One region of the Sporosarcina pasteurii genome, then DNA from elsewhere that is predicted to be linked to it. Evidence: riboswitches for the same ligand, from Rfam matches in the RefSeq annotation. Region 1 holds a riboswitch; the other holds the start of a gene.
The links. Region 1 has a riboswitch for FMN ahead of AB1H92_RS08790 (ECF transporter S component). Riboswitches for the same ligand answer to the same signal wherever they lie in the genome.
Positions count from the first base shown of each region.

Region 1 (8,142 bases):
CTGGATAAATAGTATAGGGAAAGTCATAACCGCCCCATACACAAAAGTATGAAGCAATGTACGGGATGGTTCTTTGGCAATTTGCTTACGTAAATAAAAATAACTAAATAAAGCCAATCCGGGTGCAATTGCCAAAGTTAATAATATGAACATTCAATCCCCCCTCAAGAAGAACTCAAATAGATGCAAGCATCCTAAGCATCTATCATAGCTAATTAGTCAAGAACGCTGCGGATTGCGATCATACTTACAAGGATCATTGTAGTACGTTTTGTGCCATTTTGAGATTCTCTTTTTAACGCTTATTGTTCACTATCTCATCAATCGCTTTTGCGATTAACTCCCCGTGGAACCTACCATTTTCAATAAATATTTCGTTAGTATTGTTTCCCGCAGCAATAACTCCCGCAATATATAAATGCTGAACATTCGTTTCCATCGTATTTTCATCAAAACGAGGGCGACCACTTTCAGCTTCCATTTGAATGCCCATATCTTTTAAAAACGAATAATCTGGATGATATCCGGTCATTGCAAAAATATAATCATGTGGAATGGTAATATGCTCACCTTTTTTCTCTATGAGAATTGTCGATTCCGTAATTTCAATCACATTCGATTCAAAATGCATAGTAATTGAACCATTTCTAATTAAACTGTCGAATGCAGGTAAAATCCATGGCTTAACACTCGGCGAATAGTCTTCTCCACGATAAACGACGGTAACATTCGCTCCAGCCCTTTCAAGTTCAAGCGCCGCATCAACGGATGAATTTTTACCCCCAATGACGACAACGTCTTTTTGAAAATATGGGTGCGCTTCTTTAAAGTAATGAAAAACATTCGGTAAGTTTTCACCTTTCACATTCATCCTATTCGGATTGTCATAGTAGCCTGTTGCGACGACAACGAAATTCGCCAAATAGACCTCTTTATCAGTCGTCACTTGGAAATGACCCACTACCTTACGAACCTCTTTTACCCGCTCAAAACTATTCACTTCTATTCCCGTCATCTTCACAACTTCACGGTAGTATACAAGTGCGTCATTTCGCTTTGGTTTTTCTTTTGCTGTGATAAAAGGAATGTCTCCGATAGATAATTTCAAACTAGAACTGAAAAATGTTTGATGGGTTGGATAACGATAGATAGAATTCACGATATTTCCTTTTTCAATAACGAGTACATCTATCCCTTTTTTCTTTAATTCAATTGCTGCTGATAAACCGCATGGTCCTCCTCCAACCACAATCACTTCTCTTCTTTGCATCTAGGTATACTCTCCTTTAAAAACTACTCCGTATAACTGATCGTAATGATATGACATTCTGGTCGTGCACCTAATCGTAATGGCAAGGTCGTTGTCCCGTATCCATTGCTAATCAGTTTCCCTCTTCCTCCAACCGATTCAAAAGAACCTTTTTCACTAATTCCAAATTTTCCTAGCCGTATTTGTCCGCCGTGTGTATGTCCTGCTAACATTAAAGTTGGATGATAGTAACGCTCCACCTCTTCCCAGACAACAGGCTGATGACTAACAAATAACACATTTTTATATTGCTCTATATTTTCTAATGCTTGCTCCACATCTAATTTCAAACAGGAAGGATCGTCTGTTCCACAAATTCCCCATGAAGAATGACTGTGAATGGGCATATTTTTATTTTCCAAAATAATACCATCGTGTTGTCCAATAATTTGTCTGATTGTCTCTTCTCCAACTTCCCGATCATTGTTTCCCCAGACATAAAAAACTTGACCGAGCTGACTCAGTTTTTGCACATTTCGATTAATCCGTGACAAAGGGACATTTTTTTCAGCTAAATCCCCACCGATGATCACTAAGTCGATATCTTTATCGATTTTCTTTAATAATTTCTCGTCAATTTTCCTTCTATGAATATCTGAAATGAAAAAGACTTTCAATTGTCTCCTAGTAGACGAAAGCGCCTCAACGATTAAATGATGTCGCATGACATTTCTTTCTTTCGCATTTAAAACCATTCGTAAGAAGATGGATGCGCATAGAAAGAATGTAGTCCCTACAATTTTCTTGAACGTAATATTCGCCACCTTTCATAAGAAATAGGCAAAGGTTTTCTTTGCCTATCTCTACATTATGATTCATTCTATGTTTACGGGATAATTAACTTTTGTCCGACGGAAATTTCATTGGTCGTTAAACTATTTGCTTGCATAATTTTATTCACACCGTCGCCAGACTTATAATAATTAACTGAGATTCTATACAATGTTTCCCCTGGTGCTACGACATGTGTGCGCGCTTGGGATTTCTGTTCATCAGTAGAATCGTTTTCTTTCGCTCTTTCTTCCGCTTGTGCTTGCTGCTTTTCTTTCTCGGCTTGCTGACGGGCTGCCTCTTCTTTTCTTTTTTCCTCTGCTTCCGCCTCAGCTTTTGCCCTTTCAGCTTCTTCTTTTGCCTTTTCTTCGGCCTCTATTTGCTCATTCGTTTTTTCATCTTTTTTATCATCTTCCGGTTCTTTTTCTTTATTCACCGTAGTGACACTATTTTCATCAGTTTTTTTACTCTTCTCGAATTGAAATTGAGATTCTTCCAATTTCGACGCGATATTATCATTTGGTGAGTTCCAACTAATTATGACAAAAGCAAGAATTCCGATTGGAATGAGTGTAAATAAAACGAGAAGCACATTAATTAATGAATAGCGAGAACGTTTTTTGGGCTTTCTTTTTTTACTATGTAAATCAACACGCGATAGTGGTTTTCCACTATCTGTTTCCCCGTCAAGTTTGATTTCTTTTCGTTGTTCTTCAAATTCCGTTCTATAGTCATCTTTTTTCACATTCAACTTCTCCTATCACAAGAATACTTGCCTATCCATTATGACGAATTTTGTCGTAAAAGTAAACGAACTTCCAATACCTAACCAAGAAGATTCGTTAGTCTTGTTGACCAATCGCCCCACCCTCTTTCGTCCTGTCGCGCATCCTTGCTGTAAAGCCAATCAACAGAAGTTGTATCACAGATCGAACAGCAAGTTTTAGGTTTCTTTTGTAAATCTTCTCCAAAATTCTGAAGAAGTTTAACACGGATACATGTCCGCGCCTGGATGAGGTCAACCATTTGTTGTAACTGCCGTTCCTTTTCCTGACTTTGTTTATTTATTTGTATGATTGTTTCCTCCACCGACATCCGTTCAAAATAATAAAGCAACATTCGTCTACCTGTTTCACTTAGCCTTGCCAACTCAGCCGCCTCGTGAACGGACTTTGTTTCGGCTAGACAATTAGCAAAATAACGAATCTCCCCTTCATCCGGATAGTCGTCATACATAATAAACCTCGTTTTCTGAATGTCCTCTATTGTATATAATAAAGATGCCGCTGAGCATTCCCCGTCCCTTCCCGCTCGCCCAACCTCTTGCATATAATTTGCGATGGTAGACGGGATATGTTCATGAATCACTTGTCTGACGTCATTTTTATGTATTCCCATCCCAAATGCATTCGTAGCACATATCCAATTCAAATCACCACTAATAAATTGCGCTTGGACAAAAGCACGATCCTCTTGTTCCATACCCGCATGATAAGAAGATACTCCTCCTATCAACTCATTTAATACTTGAGCCAATTCATCTGCTCTTTTTCTTGAACCTACATAAATAATACCCGGACCAGTCGTTTGTTCTACACGATCGATCAGCCAATCCGTTTTCGCCTGTTCTGATGTTAGTTCGTGTATTGTATAAGAAATATTCGGTCTATCTAGAGACTTTTTATGGAGTACAGGGTTTATTAAGTTTAAATAGTGCTGTATATCTTGAATCACTTTACGATCTGCAGTAGCTGTTAACGCAAGGACGGTTGGATTTTTTACCGCATGCAAAAACTCACTAACCCTTAAATAATCTGGCCTAAAATCAAATCCCCATTGTGAAATACAATGTGCTTCATCGACAACGATAAATGCGATTTTTAACTTTTTCATTTTATTTGCTACAGCTGGAACTGTTAGCATCTCTGGAGATATAAAAATAAATTTATACCATTCAAGTTGATTGATCATCCGACTGCGTTCTTGATAGGTGTGGAATGAATTAAGCGCAACAACCCGCTTTTCACCTTGTTGTTTCAAAATGGCGACTTGATCCTCCATTAGGGCAACGAGCGGTGAAATAATAACCACAGTTCCGTCCATTAAATATGCGGGCAATTGAAAGCAAAGTGACTTTCCACTTCCTGTTGGTAATATGGCGATTTGGTCATTTTTAGCAAGTACATCGCGGATCACTTCTTCTTGCCCAGGTCTGAACTGTTCAAAGCCGAACTTTTCTTTTAAGGTTGTATAGATGTCCACGCCGCCTCTCCTTTCATGCTTGCCCCTAAGATAAGACGCAATTGAAAATAAGTTAGTTGCGGAAAGACTTCCTTTAATAATCGGAGCCTTTTCGTCTCAAGTTCAATAGATTTCTTTTGCACTTTTAAGCTATCTTCAAACGATACGAATTGTTCTATCGGAAAATCATGATCATGAATTGCAATTTCGACAATATGGTCCTCAATCGTACTTAATTTTAATTGACGTGTCGCTGCAATTTCTTCTAATGACAATCCTTTATCAAATAGATTCTTCGTGATAGCTGAGGACTCTGTTAAGTGTGTAACGAGTTTAATATCCTTTGCAAGCTCCTTTAAAAAAGGCGTCGTCTTCTCTCTTTCAATCGTCTTTAATAATAAATGTAAACTTTCAATGTAATAGAGCTTGATTGATAAAGAAGGCATACGTAACTGATTCTCTAATTGTGCCCACGTCCATCCAGTATGCTGATAGCCCACTAGCCGGTGTGTGAAAATCACTTTTTGAATCTCTTCCATGCCACTTTCCTCAAAAGCAGTCTGTAACTCTGCTTTTAATTGACGCGAAAAGTTCGGTTCTTCAATTGGGTGCCCACTCAATACTTTCTTGACGAACTGTTGGATTTCTATTTCTCGTTGTGCTGGCATAAATCGTTTCTGTCCCACTCTAAAATGCGACAACGTCTGTACGACAAGAGATAGCCTAGCAAAAAACATTTCTTCCCGGCCCCGGTAATCCCAGCCGTTAAAGTGAAAGGCGCGTGAGGATTCCACTAACTTTCTTCCACTCTCTGTTACATGCAGAATTGACGAAGCATCTATCTCAATACAGTTTAATTGTACTAGTTCATTTATCGTCTCATTAAATAATTGTTGAGGGAGTTTAGGCAATAAACCGAAAAACATTTTCAAGTCATAATATTTTACATCCTGAATTGTTTGTCCTGATCGTTTTCCACGCAATAAATGAAGAGCAGCATTCGCTGTTTTCTCTCCATCTAATTTGCTAAATAGAACACAAAGTAACGTTGAAAGATTCATTATTATGTCCTCCTCACCCAAATTTGTAGTATTATGTTGAAAACTGTTAAAAACAGCATTAGAATAGAGGATGTACTGAAATGCTACGTTCGAAGAAAAGAGGGAAGACATACATGCCTAAGTATACAATCGTCGACCAAGATACGTGCATCGCGTGTGGAGCTTGTGGGGCTGCTGCTCCTGACATATATGATTACGATGATGACGGAATTGCTTTTGTTATTCTTGATGATAACACGGGTACCGTACAAGTTCCAGAAGAACTACTAGAGGACATGGAGGACGGCTTTGAAGGTTGTCCAACTGATTCTATTAAAGTTGCAGATGCACCGTTTGACGGGGACGCTTTAAAATATGAAGACTAAAAAAATGCTGCGCTAGATCTTCTAGCACAGCATTTTTATATTTCGTTTCATTCAGCCAGCAACTTTGCACGTTGTTGACTAATCCAATTTTTCATTCGACTATATAGCATAATCGAAACAATTGTCAGGATAACACCTTTCAATATATTAAATGGAAGGATGCCAAGGACAATCATTTTATATAATGCATCGCCTGTTACAGGCGTCATATTTAAGAAGTAAGTATACATCGGTAAGAAGATAAAGTAGTTTAATAAACTCATCCCAATTGCCATCGAAACAGTTCCGGCAATAAATCCACCTAGTAAACCTTTCGTACTTTTAAACTTTGTAAAGATGTAATAGATTGGCAAGATAAATAGTAATCCTGTAGCGAAGTTGGCAATCTCACCAACCGGTACGCCTGTAGGGCTCCCACTTAAAAACCAATGTAATATGTTTTTAATTAACTCAACCGCGATGCCTGCAATAGGTCCCATCGTCATAATCGCAATAACTGCCGGAACTTCTCCAAAGTCAAACTTTAAAAATGCAGGTAGCGCTGGTAACGGAAAATTAAATTGCATTAATACTGTAGCAATACTTCCTAACATGGCGACAAGCACCATCTTACGTAACTTTTTACTATTCATGTTCCTCTCTCCTTGTCCGATTCACTTCCAAGAGGAAAGGGCATTCGTCTTTGTTTATTTATGTCCACAACATCATCATTGATTCTTATTTGAACTTACATAACTCAGTGTAATCTGTTATCAAGCATCAAAAGATACCAATTCTACATAAAAAACCCCTAAAGCAAATAGACTTTAGGGAGTTGTAGGTACACAAATAAACGTTCGATTAAACTCGTACAATGACTTCGTTAATCGGAACTTTCATAGGATAAGTTATTTTTATCCGCATGAAATAAGCGTTCACATTATGTTTTTTATACATAATGATAGACGGCTGCACCTTCACCTTCTCCCATCCAGACTATACTGTCGGCTCTAGAATCTCACTAGAATCAGCTATATTATACTATAGCTCGCGGGCTCAGAAGAAAATCTTCTATTACCGCCGGTCGGGAATTACACCCTGCCCCGAAGATGAATCAATATTAAATTTTCTTACATCTCTATAATACAATAGAAACAGGACTTTGTAAACTAGATAGTTTACAAAGTCCTGTTTATTCCGTTATGAAGTCTACTGGATTACTAGCGACTGGTCGTGGTAGCGCTTCGGATAAATCGTATTTCCCAAAATTTTCTTGCATGACATTCTCTAGTTTTATCGCTAATTGAAATTGTTCAGCCGTTAGCATGAATCCCTCAATCATTAAGCGAGCCTCGTCATCATTCATTTGCGATAAATCAAGAAGGTCTTTGAATTGGATAAATACGGTATCTTCTACTACCTGAACATCATAATGAACCGATTCAGGAACTAAACTTTCAAAGTCATCACTGAATTGCTTTTTCATATTTAAGAGTGCTTCCTCTACAGTTTCTGCAAACTCCCCGGCGTCTTGGGGGACGATATATGTTTGTCCAGACGGTAACGTGTATTTGTAATAGGAAGCTGCATGTCGATCATGATTTATTTGAATCGCATCCATTGTTCCTACTTGACTAAATTCGATTGCATCTCCATTTTCCTGAACGGGTAAAACTTTCGAGAAATCGTTGAATGTCGACCTAATAGTCCCTTCGTATACTTGAATGGATGCGGAAGACCTATCATAGGAATGGTTACTTGGAAGTTTGTGACGGACCATGCCTTCTTCAGCAATTATTTCTCCTTCAAAAGGGTGATATGCGTCAAAACCCAAAGCTTCCTCACGTAGTTGTCCAGCGTATTTTTGATAGAGTTCTACACTGTTTGGATTTTCTTTTTGAAAATCAACTTGAATTGTTTCCGAAGGGATAAGAAATGTAACAGGAATCACGTGTGCACGAGATACGAGACCTATTTGAAAAGGGATATATCCGTCTAGCTCATCCGCTAATAAAAGATGACTACTTTTATCCGCCTGAAATAATGCAGCCTCTTCTATGCTCTTCTCTACTTCCGCTAGTTCATCTGCTGATTCGTCCATTTGCATAAATGTAGATTCTGAAACCTGATCCGACTGATGTTGACTATCCTTTAGCATTGACGGAGTTAATATGCCTAAAAGCAGAACTGCTGCTATCGTTACTGCGATGGGCATCCATTTCCATGACTTTCGCTCAATCGGCTGTTGATCTTGTAATCGTTTGTCATTTTTCAGACGTGTATATACTTCGTCTATAGAACGATTGTCTTTAGGATTAGGCACTTGACTAAGCATCTTTTCAATCTTTTCTTCGGACCACTTCTCTTTATCCATCTTCTTTCCCCCCTTCTTGCGGAAGAGCCGTTAACTTCTTTT
Region 1 covers NZ_CP160452.1:1,876,661-1,884,802, forward strand. The annotation lists gene prsW (glutamic-type intramembrane protease PrsW) at 1-153, opposite strand, end outside; gene AB1H92_RS08760 (YpdA family putative bacillithiol disulfide reductase) at 296-1,270, opposite strand; gene AB1H92_RS08765 (metallophosphoesterase) at 1,294-1,974, opposite strand; gene AB1H92_RS08770 (LysM peptidoglycan-binding domain-containing protein) at 2,136-2,825, opposite strand; gene AB1H92_RS08775 (ATP-dependent DNA helicase RecQ) at 2,906-4,342, opposite strand; gene AB1H92_RS08780 (helix-turn-helix domain-containing protein) at 4,321-5,382, opposite strand; gene AB1H92_RS08785 (ferredoxin) at 5,496-5,747, shown strand; gene AB1H92_RS08790 (ECF transporter S component) at 5,795-6,379, opposite strand; FMN riboswitch at 6,702-6,841, opposite strand; gene AB1H92_RS08795 (hypothetical protein) at 6,919-8,100, opposite strand; gene sigX (RNA polymerase sigma factor SigX) at 8,093-8,142, opposite strand, start outside.

Region 2 (8,142 bases), 540 kb from region 1:
TGCATCCATTGCATATAGACAAGAACAATTCCTGTAATGGCCATGGCAACATGACCAAGGCATATTTTGGGGAATCTTCTTTCCCTAGTATCGAACTTATGATAACTACATGATTTACATGAAAATAAACGTTTGATCAATTACATTTATCCCTTCAACGCTTCTTGAATTTCAGCCGGATTGAAACCTAAAATCCATTTGTCGTTTAGCTTCGTTTGCGGAACACCCATCTCACCGGTCTCCGCGATTAATTTACGCTGGGCCTTTACATCTTCTTGCACGTTAATTTCCTCATACGGAATATTTTGTTCTGTTAAGTAATCTGTCATCATTGTGCAATATGGGCATGTTGTTGTCGTGTAGACAGTTGCTTTGGCCATATAATCCCTCTCCTTTTAGTTAGTTTCATTATAGCTTGAAGTGTTCCATAGCTAAACAAATTGGCTCGTTAGCCACTGGACTACAGAAAACGACAATCAGTTATTTTGCACTGATTGTCGTTTTTGCATTTTAATATTCCTTTTCATTTTTCGGCACAAGATCAAAAATTTTATGGTCTTCAAACGCATCAACAAGCCGTTCTAACCATTCATAATAACTCCTCATATAATTTAGCTTTTCAATATCCTGCTTTGCTAGTTCTACCACTTCTTCGTCAGCTGACTCATCTTCAATGAGTTCTTGGAGTTCCCGTTTAGACCTTCTAATCGCACTTAAGTGCAAAGAAATTGATCTTCCCCATCTAAGTGAAAAAGTATCAATGAAGTTTTGGTACCAATCATCATTTACCTTATATAAATCTTTTCGGACACCGCGTTCCCATACACGTTCAACCAATTTAGATTCTGCTAATGAACGAATAGACGTACTCATGCTTGTTTTACTCATACCTAGTTCTTCAGCCATTTCGTCTAAAGTCATCGATTTATTTTCAAAGAACAGCATACTGTATTGTCTTCCGGCAGAAGGGGGTTGACCAAATAAATGGATGTTCTGAGTGATGGATTCCATAATGCGCTTGCGTGAACGTAAAAGTTTGTCATATCCATTCATACTGCTATCTCCTTATAGCTTTCAGCTTATTAAAAGCCTAGTCAAATATTCTTCATATAGCATAGTTTAACTCCTATTGAAAATCAATTTTTTTAACCTAAAGTTTGTACGGTTTTTTCTGTACAAACTAAATAAATTGTAAGAAAGGTTGTAAAGTACTAAGTTTATAGTTATACTAGTAAACATTCGTAAATAACGAGGGAGTGTAAAAATGGAAGTGCAACATAGTAAGAAGAAAATTGAAGTGAAGCAAGCAACGAAAATCTTCGGTAAACATACGAAGCGTGCGGCTCAATTACTTCAAGAAGGAAAGACAAAAGGAGACATTTTAAAAGCAACTGGATCCACAGTTGGTGTAAATCATGCTTCTTTTGATGTGTATGAAGGCGAAATCTTTGTCATCATGGGACTATCTGGAAGTGGGAAATCTACACTTGTTCGTCTATTAAATAGACTGATAGACCCAACGATGGGACATATATTATTGGACGGTGAAGATATCGTTCAAATGAACAAAGAAAAACTGCGTAAAGTTCGTCGTGAAAAAATTGGGATGGTATTTCAAAACTTTGCCCTATTTCCACATAAAACAATTCTTTCCAACACGGAATATGGATTGGAAATTCAAGGTGTTTCGAAAGAAGAACGAAAAGAGAAAGCAATAGAATCACTTAGATTAGTTGGGTTAGCCGGATACGAAGAACAATATCCATCTCAATTAAGCGGGGGCATGCAGCAACGTGTTGGACTAGCACGTGCCATTGCAAACGATCCAGATATTTTGTTGATGGATGAGGCTTTTAGTGCCTTAGATCCGTTAATTCGTAAAGATATGCAAGATGAGTTATTACAGCTTCATAATGATATGGGGAAAACAATTATTTTCATTACCCATGATTTAGATGAAGCCCTTCGAATTGGCGATCGGATCGCTCTAATGAGGGACGGAGAAATTGTTCAAATTGGAACACCTGAAGAAATCTTAATGAATCCATCTAATGAATACGTTGAAAAATTCGTTGAAGATGTTGATTTATCGAAAGTATTGACAGCTGCTCATATTATGAAGCAAGCAGATTCGGTACAAATTGACCGTGGTCCTCGGGTGGCGCTTCGTCTGATGAAACGACTGCGAATCTCCTCTATGTATGTAACTGATAAGCAACATCGTCTATTAGGGGCAGTGACCGCACAAGATGCAGATGCTGCAGTTGGTGAAGGGAAATCTTTGGAAGATATTCTCATTACTGATATCCAGACTGTGTTGGAAGATTGTGTACTCACAGAGTTGTTTGACACTGTATCGACAGCGACGATTCCAGTAGCGGTTGTGGATGAAGAGAAACGTCTTAAAGGAATTATTATTCGTGGTGCATTAATTGGTGCATTATCTGGAAATGACAGCTTTATTAATGGTAATGGGGTCGTTTCTGCAGACGCAGAGTTGGAGGTAGAGGAGATTGGATAAATTTTTACCACGCCTTCCATTTGCCGACTGGATTGACGATGGCGTTCAATGGTTAACAGATATTTTTGCGCCGTTATTTGATGGGATTTCAACGTTTTTAGAAGCAATTGTAGAAGGATCAGTCGATTTATTAAACCTTGTGCCATCAATTTTGTTGGCAGTCATATTTGCTTTACTTGCTTGGTTTATTTCAACGAGAAAAATTGGGCTATTTACACTGATTGGATTCTTATTCATAGACTATTTAGGTTTATGGTATCCGATGTTGCAAATGCTAGCACTAGTTGTGACAGCCGTCTTTTTTGCGGTAGTTATAGGGATACCGATTGGGATTTTGGCATCACAAAATAAAACTGTGAAACAAATTACGAATCCGATTCTAGATTTAATGCAGACGATGCCAGCATTTGTTTATTTAATCCCAGCTATTTTCTTCTTTAACATCGGGGTTGTACCGGGGGTTGTTGCATCAGTTATTTTTGCAATGCCACCGACAATTCGTTTAACGATGTTAGGGATTCAGCAAGTGCCAACGGATTTAATCGAAGCAACTGAAGCATTCGGTTCAACAACATGGCAACGTTTAGTGAAGATTCAAATTCCGCTTGCTAAGCCGACAATTTTAGCAGGTGTGAACCAAAGTATTATGCTTTCACTTTCAATGGTCGTGATTGCGTCAATGGTAGGTGCTCCCGGACTTGGTGAAGAAGTTTACCGAGCCGTTACACAATTAAAAACGGGTGTTGGTGTTGAAGTCGGCGTGGCGATTGTCATTGTTGCCATTATTTTAGACCGCATCACGCAACACGCAGGATCGAAGAAACAAGGAGGAATTTCATAATGATTTTGAAGAAAAAAGTATTTGGATTAGGTGCAGCAGCATTGCTTGCACTAGGACTTGCAGCATGTGGAAGTGACGATACAACTAAGAAAGAATCAGGTTCAGATGATGACACAACAGTTGGTGAATCAGTAGATTATAAAATTACAGGAATTGACCCAGGTGCTGGGATTATGGAAGCAGCTGACCGTGCAATTGAAGATTATGAATTAGATGAGTGGACGCTAACTACAGGTTCAGGTTCTGCAATGACGGCAGCGCTGAAAAAAGCATATGATAAAGAAGAACCAATTATTGTTACAGGTTGGACACCGCACTGGAAATTTGCGGAGTTTAAGCTTAAATATCTTGAAGATCCAAAAGGTTCTTTTGGCGGAGAAGAACAAATCCGTACGATTGGTCGTATTGGGTTAGAAGATGATCTTCCGGAGGCACATGCAATTTTGTCGAACTTTAATTGGACAGAAGAGGACATGGCCGAGGTTATGATTGCAATTCAAGACGGTGAGAAAGAAGAAGTAGCAGCTCAAAACTGGATTGACGCAAATGAAGATAAGGTATCAGAATGGACAGATGGTATCGATAAAGTTAATGGCGATAAAATTAAACTTGCATACGTAGCATGGGATAGTGAAATCGCAAGTCATAACGTTATGAAAATTGTTCTGGAAGATATGGGCTATAAGGTTACACTTACACAAGTAGAAGCAGGTCCATTATGGACAGCTGTTGCAAATGGCAGCGCAGATGCTTCTCTTGCAGCATGGTTACCGATTACACACGAAACATATGCTGAAAAATTTGAAGGTGACTTCGAAGAGCTTGGCATTAATATGGAAGGTGTAAAAATCGGTTTAGTCGTTCCAAGATATATGGACATCGACTCAATTGAAGACTTACAAAAATAAGAGAAACAAAGGGCATCGCTTAATTTAGCGATGCTTTTTATATGTTAAATTATAATTGTCGAAGAAAGAGTAATAGTCAAATAGACTTGTTGTGAAAATGAAAAATAGATCGAATAACCTTGTCGAACTTCAAGTTAATTGGGCTTAATTACACGAATCTAAAGTCATGATTTTCATTTTTTTGTTCTATAAATCTAAAAACTACTATTGATTATTATAAAATGATGTGGTAGGTTTAAGAAAGTACGATATTTTCAAATAACTTCGGGGCAAGGTGAAATTCCTTACCGACGGTGATCGAGCGTAATGCTTGTTAGTCCGTGACCCGCTTTTCTACTTGCTAGAAAACGGTGGAGCTGGTGAAACTCCGGCACCGACAGTTAAAGTCTGGATGGGAGAAGTTTTGTGGAATACGTACAATGCCGATAATAGATTGCCCTCTTTAACAATTGAAAGGGGGAATGTCGATGATTGATGAAAATATGATGAAATTAGCGTTACAATTGGCGCAAAGTGCAGAAGGACAAACTTCACCGAATCCTCTTGTTGGTGCCGTTTGTGTAAAAAATGGTCAAATTATTGGGACAGGCGCCCACTTAAAAGCGGGAACTCCCCATGCTGAGGTTCATGCATTAAAGATGGCGGGAGCAGCAGCTTTCGGTGCGGATTTATACGTCACCCTTGAACCATGTGCACATCATGGACAGACACCGCCTTGTACAGAACTCATTATTTCAAGCGGGATTCGTCGCGTAATCATTGCGTCAACAGATCCAAATCCTTCTGTGAACGGACGAGGCATCGAAATTCTAAAGCAAGCCGGTATTGAAGTAAGCACCGGTGTTTTACAGGAAGAGGCAGACTATTTAAATCGCGCATTTTTTCATTTTATTCAAAACGGTAAACCATACGTCACTTTGAAAGCGGCCACTACCCTAGATGGTCGACTTGCAACGCAAAATGGGGATAGTAAATGGATTACATCTGAAACCTCTAGAACAGATGTCCATCAACTCCGTCATACCCATGATGCAATTTTAGTTGGCGTTGACACCGTACTTCATGATAATCCTTTCCTAACCACCCGTTTGCCCCATGGTGGAAAGAATCCAATTCGAATTATTTTAGATCGACAGTTACGAACACCCGAAACAGCAAATGTTATTATAGATGGTGCTGTAGAAACAATTATTTTTACATTGGAATCAACAAAATTGAATGATCAATTAACGACATATTCCAATGTATCTATTGAAAGAATTCCAGATTCTGCACATTTTTTGGAGGAAGTACTAACACGTCTTGCGCAAAAAGGAATTATGACCTTATTTGTCGAGGGCGGCAGTCGCATCCATTCGAGTTTTATGAATGCGCGGTTGGCTGATGAACTTTATTTATACGTAGCGCCAAAATTAATCGGCAATGGTCCGACGATTTTTATGGATGAAACGCGTTCCTTTATGGCAGAAAGTGAAGGACTTTCATTCCTAGATGTGAAAAAAATTGGCAATGATATTAGAATTCATGCTCAGTTTCGAAAGGAAGGTGAGTCATAGTGTTTACTGGGATTGTAGAAGAAATCGGTACAATTCAATCTGCAAATCGGGGCGCGAATTCTTTAACGCTTCAAATCCAATGTACGAAGGTCCTTGAAGATGTCAATAAAGGGGACAGTATTGCGGTAAATGGTGTTTGTTTAACGGTTAAAGATTTTACAACGTCCTATTTTACAGCAGATGTGATGCCTGAAACGGTAAAAGCAACGACGATTCATTCCTTACAAGTAGGAAGTCGTGTCAATTTAGAACGAGCAATGGCAGCAAATGGTCGGTTTGGCGGTCATTTTGTAAGTGGACATGTTGATGGAACTGGCGAAATAGTGACCGTTCAACAGAGAGAAAATGCAATTTACATGGAAATTAACATTGCACCTGAATTATTACAGTATTTTATTCAAAAAGGGTCTGTGACAGTGGATGGAACGTCACTCACAGTTTTTGATGTGACAGATAATGGATTTGTTATTTCGTTAATTCCGGTTACGCAAGCTGACTCTATTATTGGACAAAAACGCGTTGGCGACATTGTGAATGTAGAATGTGATATGTTAGCGAAATATATTGAACGATTATTATCTAAAAAAGAAGATAAACAACAGAGTGCTGTGACAATGTCACTACTTGCACAAAATGGTTTTCTAAATTAAGGGGTGACTAATTTGTATACGACAGTAGAAAAAGCGATTGAAGAATTAAAAAAAGGCAAAGCGATTATCGTTGTTGACGATGAAGATAGAGAAAACGAAGGTGACTTTCTCGCCTTAGGCAAATATGCGACACCCGAAATGATTAACTTTATGGCGTCTGAAGGAAAGGGACTTATTTGCGTACCGATTGAGGAAGAAATGGCAGCTCAATTACAGTTACCGCTTATGGCGGCAGAAAATAGTGACCCATATCGCACAGCTTTTACAGTGTCGATTGACCATGTCACAACGCATACAGGAATTTCCACATTTGAACGGTCAGCTACGATTTTAAGTATGCTAAATCCAAATGCAAAACCTGAAGAATTTAACAGGCCTGGGCATATATTCCCGTTAATTGCGAAAAGTGGGGGTGTACTTGAGCGACCTGGCCATACGGAGGCGGCTGTTGACCTAGCAAAGCTTTCTGGAGCGGAACCTGCCGGGGTTATTTGTGAAATTTTGAATCCGGATGGCACGATGGCAAGAGGGCCAGAGTTAAAAGAAATCGCAGAACGTTTTGACTTAGTTATTTTAACGATTGAAGAGTTAGTGAATTATCGGCAGGCACGCGAATCGTTAGTTGAACACGTCGTTGATATCGAGTTATCAACTCAATTCGGCGAATTCAAAGTCTTTACGTATGTAGAGAAATTAACTGGACAAGAACATCTTGCTTTTGTAAAAGGTGAAATAGAAATGCATGAAAATGTTCTAGTTCGTGTTCATTCGGAATGTTTAACTGGCGATATTTTCGGCTCAAATCGATGCGATTGCGGCCCACAACTGCATGCGGCATTGCGGCAAATTGAAAATGAAGGAAAAGGTATTTTATTATACTTGAGACAAGAAGGCCGTGGAATCGGACTTGTTAATAAAATGAAAGCTTATCTATTACAAGACGAAGGTTATGATACTGTCGAAGCGAATGAAAAACTAGGTTTTCCGGACGATGCGAGAGATTATCGAATCGGCGCGCATATTTTACGAGATCTTGGCGTGACACAGATTTCATTACTCACGAATAATCCACGAAAAATTACAGGGCTTGAAACGAATGGCGTCCAAGTTATTGAGCGACTGCCAATCGAAATGCCTGCGAAAGAAGAAAATAGAAGATATATGGAAACGAAAAAAACAAAACTTGGACATTTAATACACGCTTAAGGGGGAAAATTTCATGGGAAAAATATTTGAAGGTCATTTAGTAGGAACGGATTTAAAAATAGGGATTGTTGTTGGTCGATTTAATGAGTTTATTACAGGAAAGTTACTAGGTGGGGCAGAAGATGCATTACGCCGTCATGGTGTGGAGAAAGAAAATATTGACGTTGCATGGGTTCCAGGCGCTTTTGAAATTCCACTTGTTGCGAAGAAGATGGCTGCTTCAAACAAGTACGATGCAGTGATTACGCTTGGCACAGTGATTCGCGGATCGACGCCTCATTTTGACTACGTATGCAATGAAGTAGCGAAAGGCGTTTCTGCCATTAATATGCAAGAAGGCATTCCAGTCATCTTTGGCGTATTAACGACTGAAACGATTGAACAAGCAATTGAACGTGCGGGCACAAAAGCCGGAAACAAAGGTTGGGATGCTGGCACGGCGGCTATTGAAATGGCAAAT
Region 2 covers NZ_CP160452.1:2,412,297-2,420,438, reverse strand. The annotation lists gene AB1H92_RS11470 (glutaredoxin family protein) at 147-380, opposite strand; gene AB1H92_RS11465 (GbsR/MarR family transcriptional regulator) at 511-1,053, opposite strand; gene AB1H92_RS11460 (glycine betaine/L-proline ABC transporter ATP-binding protein) at 1,265-2,521, shown strand; gene AB1H92_RS11455 (proline/glycine betaine ABC transporter permease) at 2,514-3,362, shown strand; gene AB1H92_RS11450 (glycine betaine ABC transporter substrate-binding protein) at 3,368-4,270, shown strand; FMN riboswitch at 4,527-4,677, shown strand; gene ribD (bifunctional diaminohydroxyphosphoribosylaminopyrimidine deaminase/5-amino-6-(5-phosphoribosylamino)uracil reductase RibD) at 4,738-5,826, shown strand; gene ribE (riboflavin synthase) at 5,826-6,476, shown strand; gene AB1H92_RS11435 (bifunctional 3,4-dihydroxy-2-butanone-4-phosphate synthase/GTP cyclohydrolase II) at 6,489-7,682, shown strand; gene ribE (6,7-dimethyl-8-ribityllumazine synthase) at 7,696-8,142, shown strand, end outside.
Region 2: another riboswitch for FMN. It lies ahead of ribD (bifunctional diaminohydroxyphosphoribosylaminopyrimidine deaminase/5-amino-6-(5-phosphoribosylamino)uracil reductase RibD); the one in region 1 lies ahead of AB1H92_RS08790 (ECF transporter S component).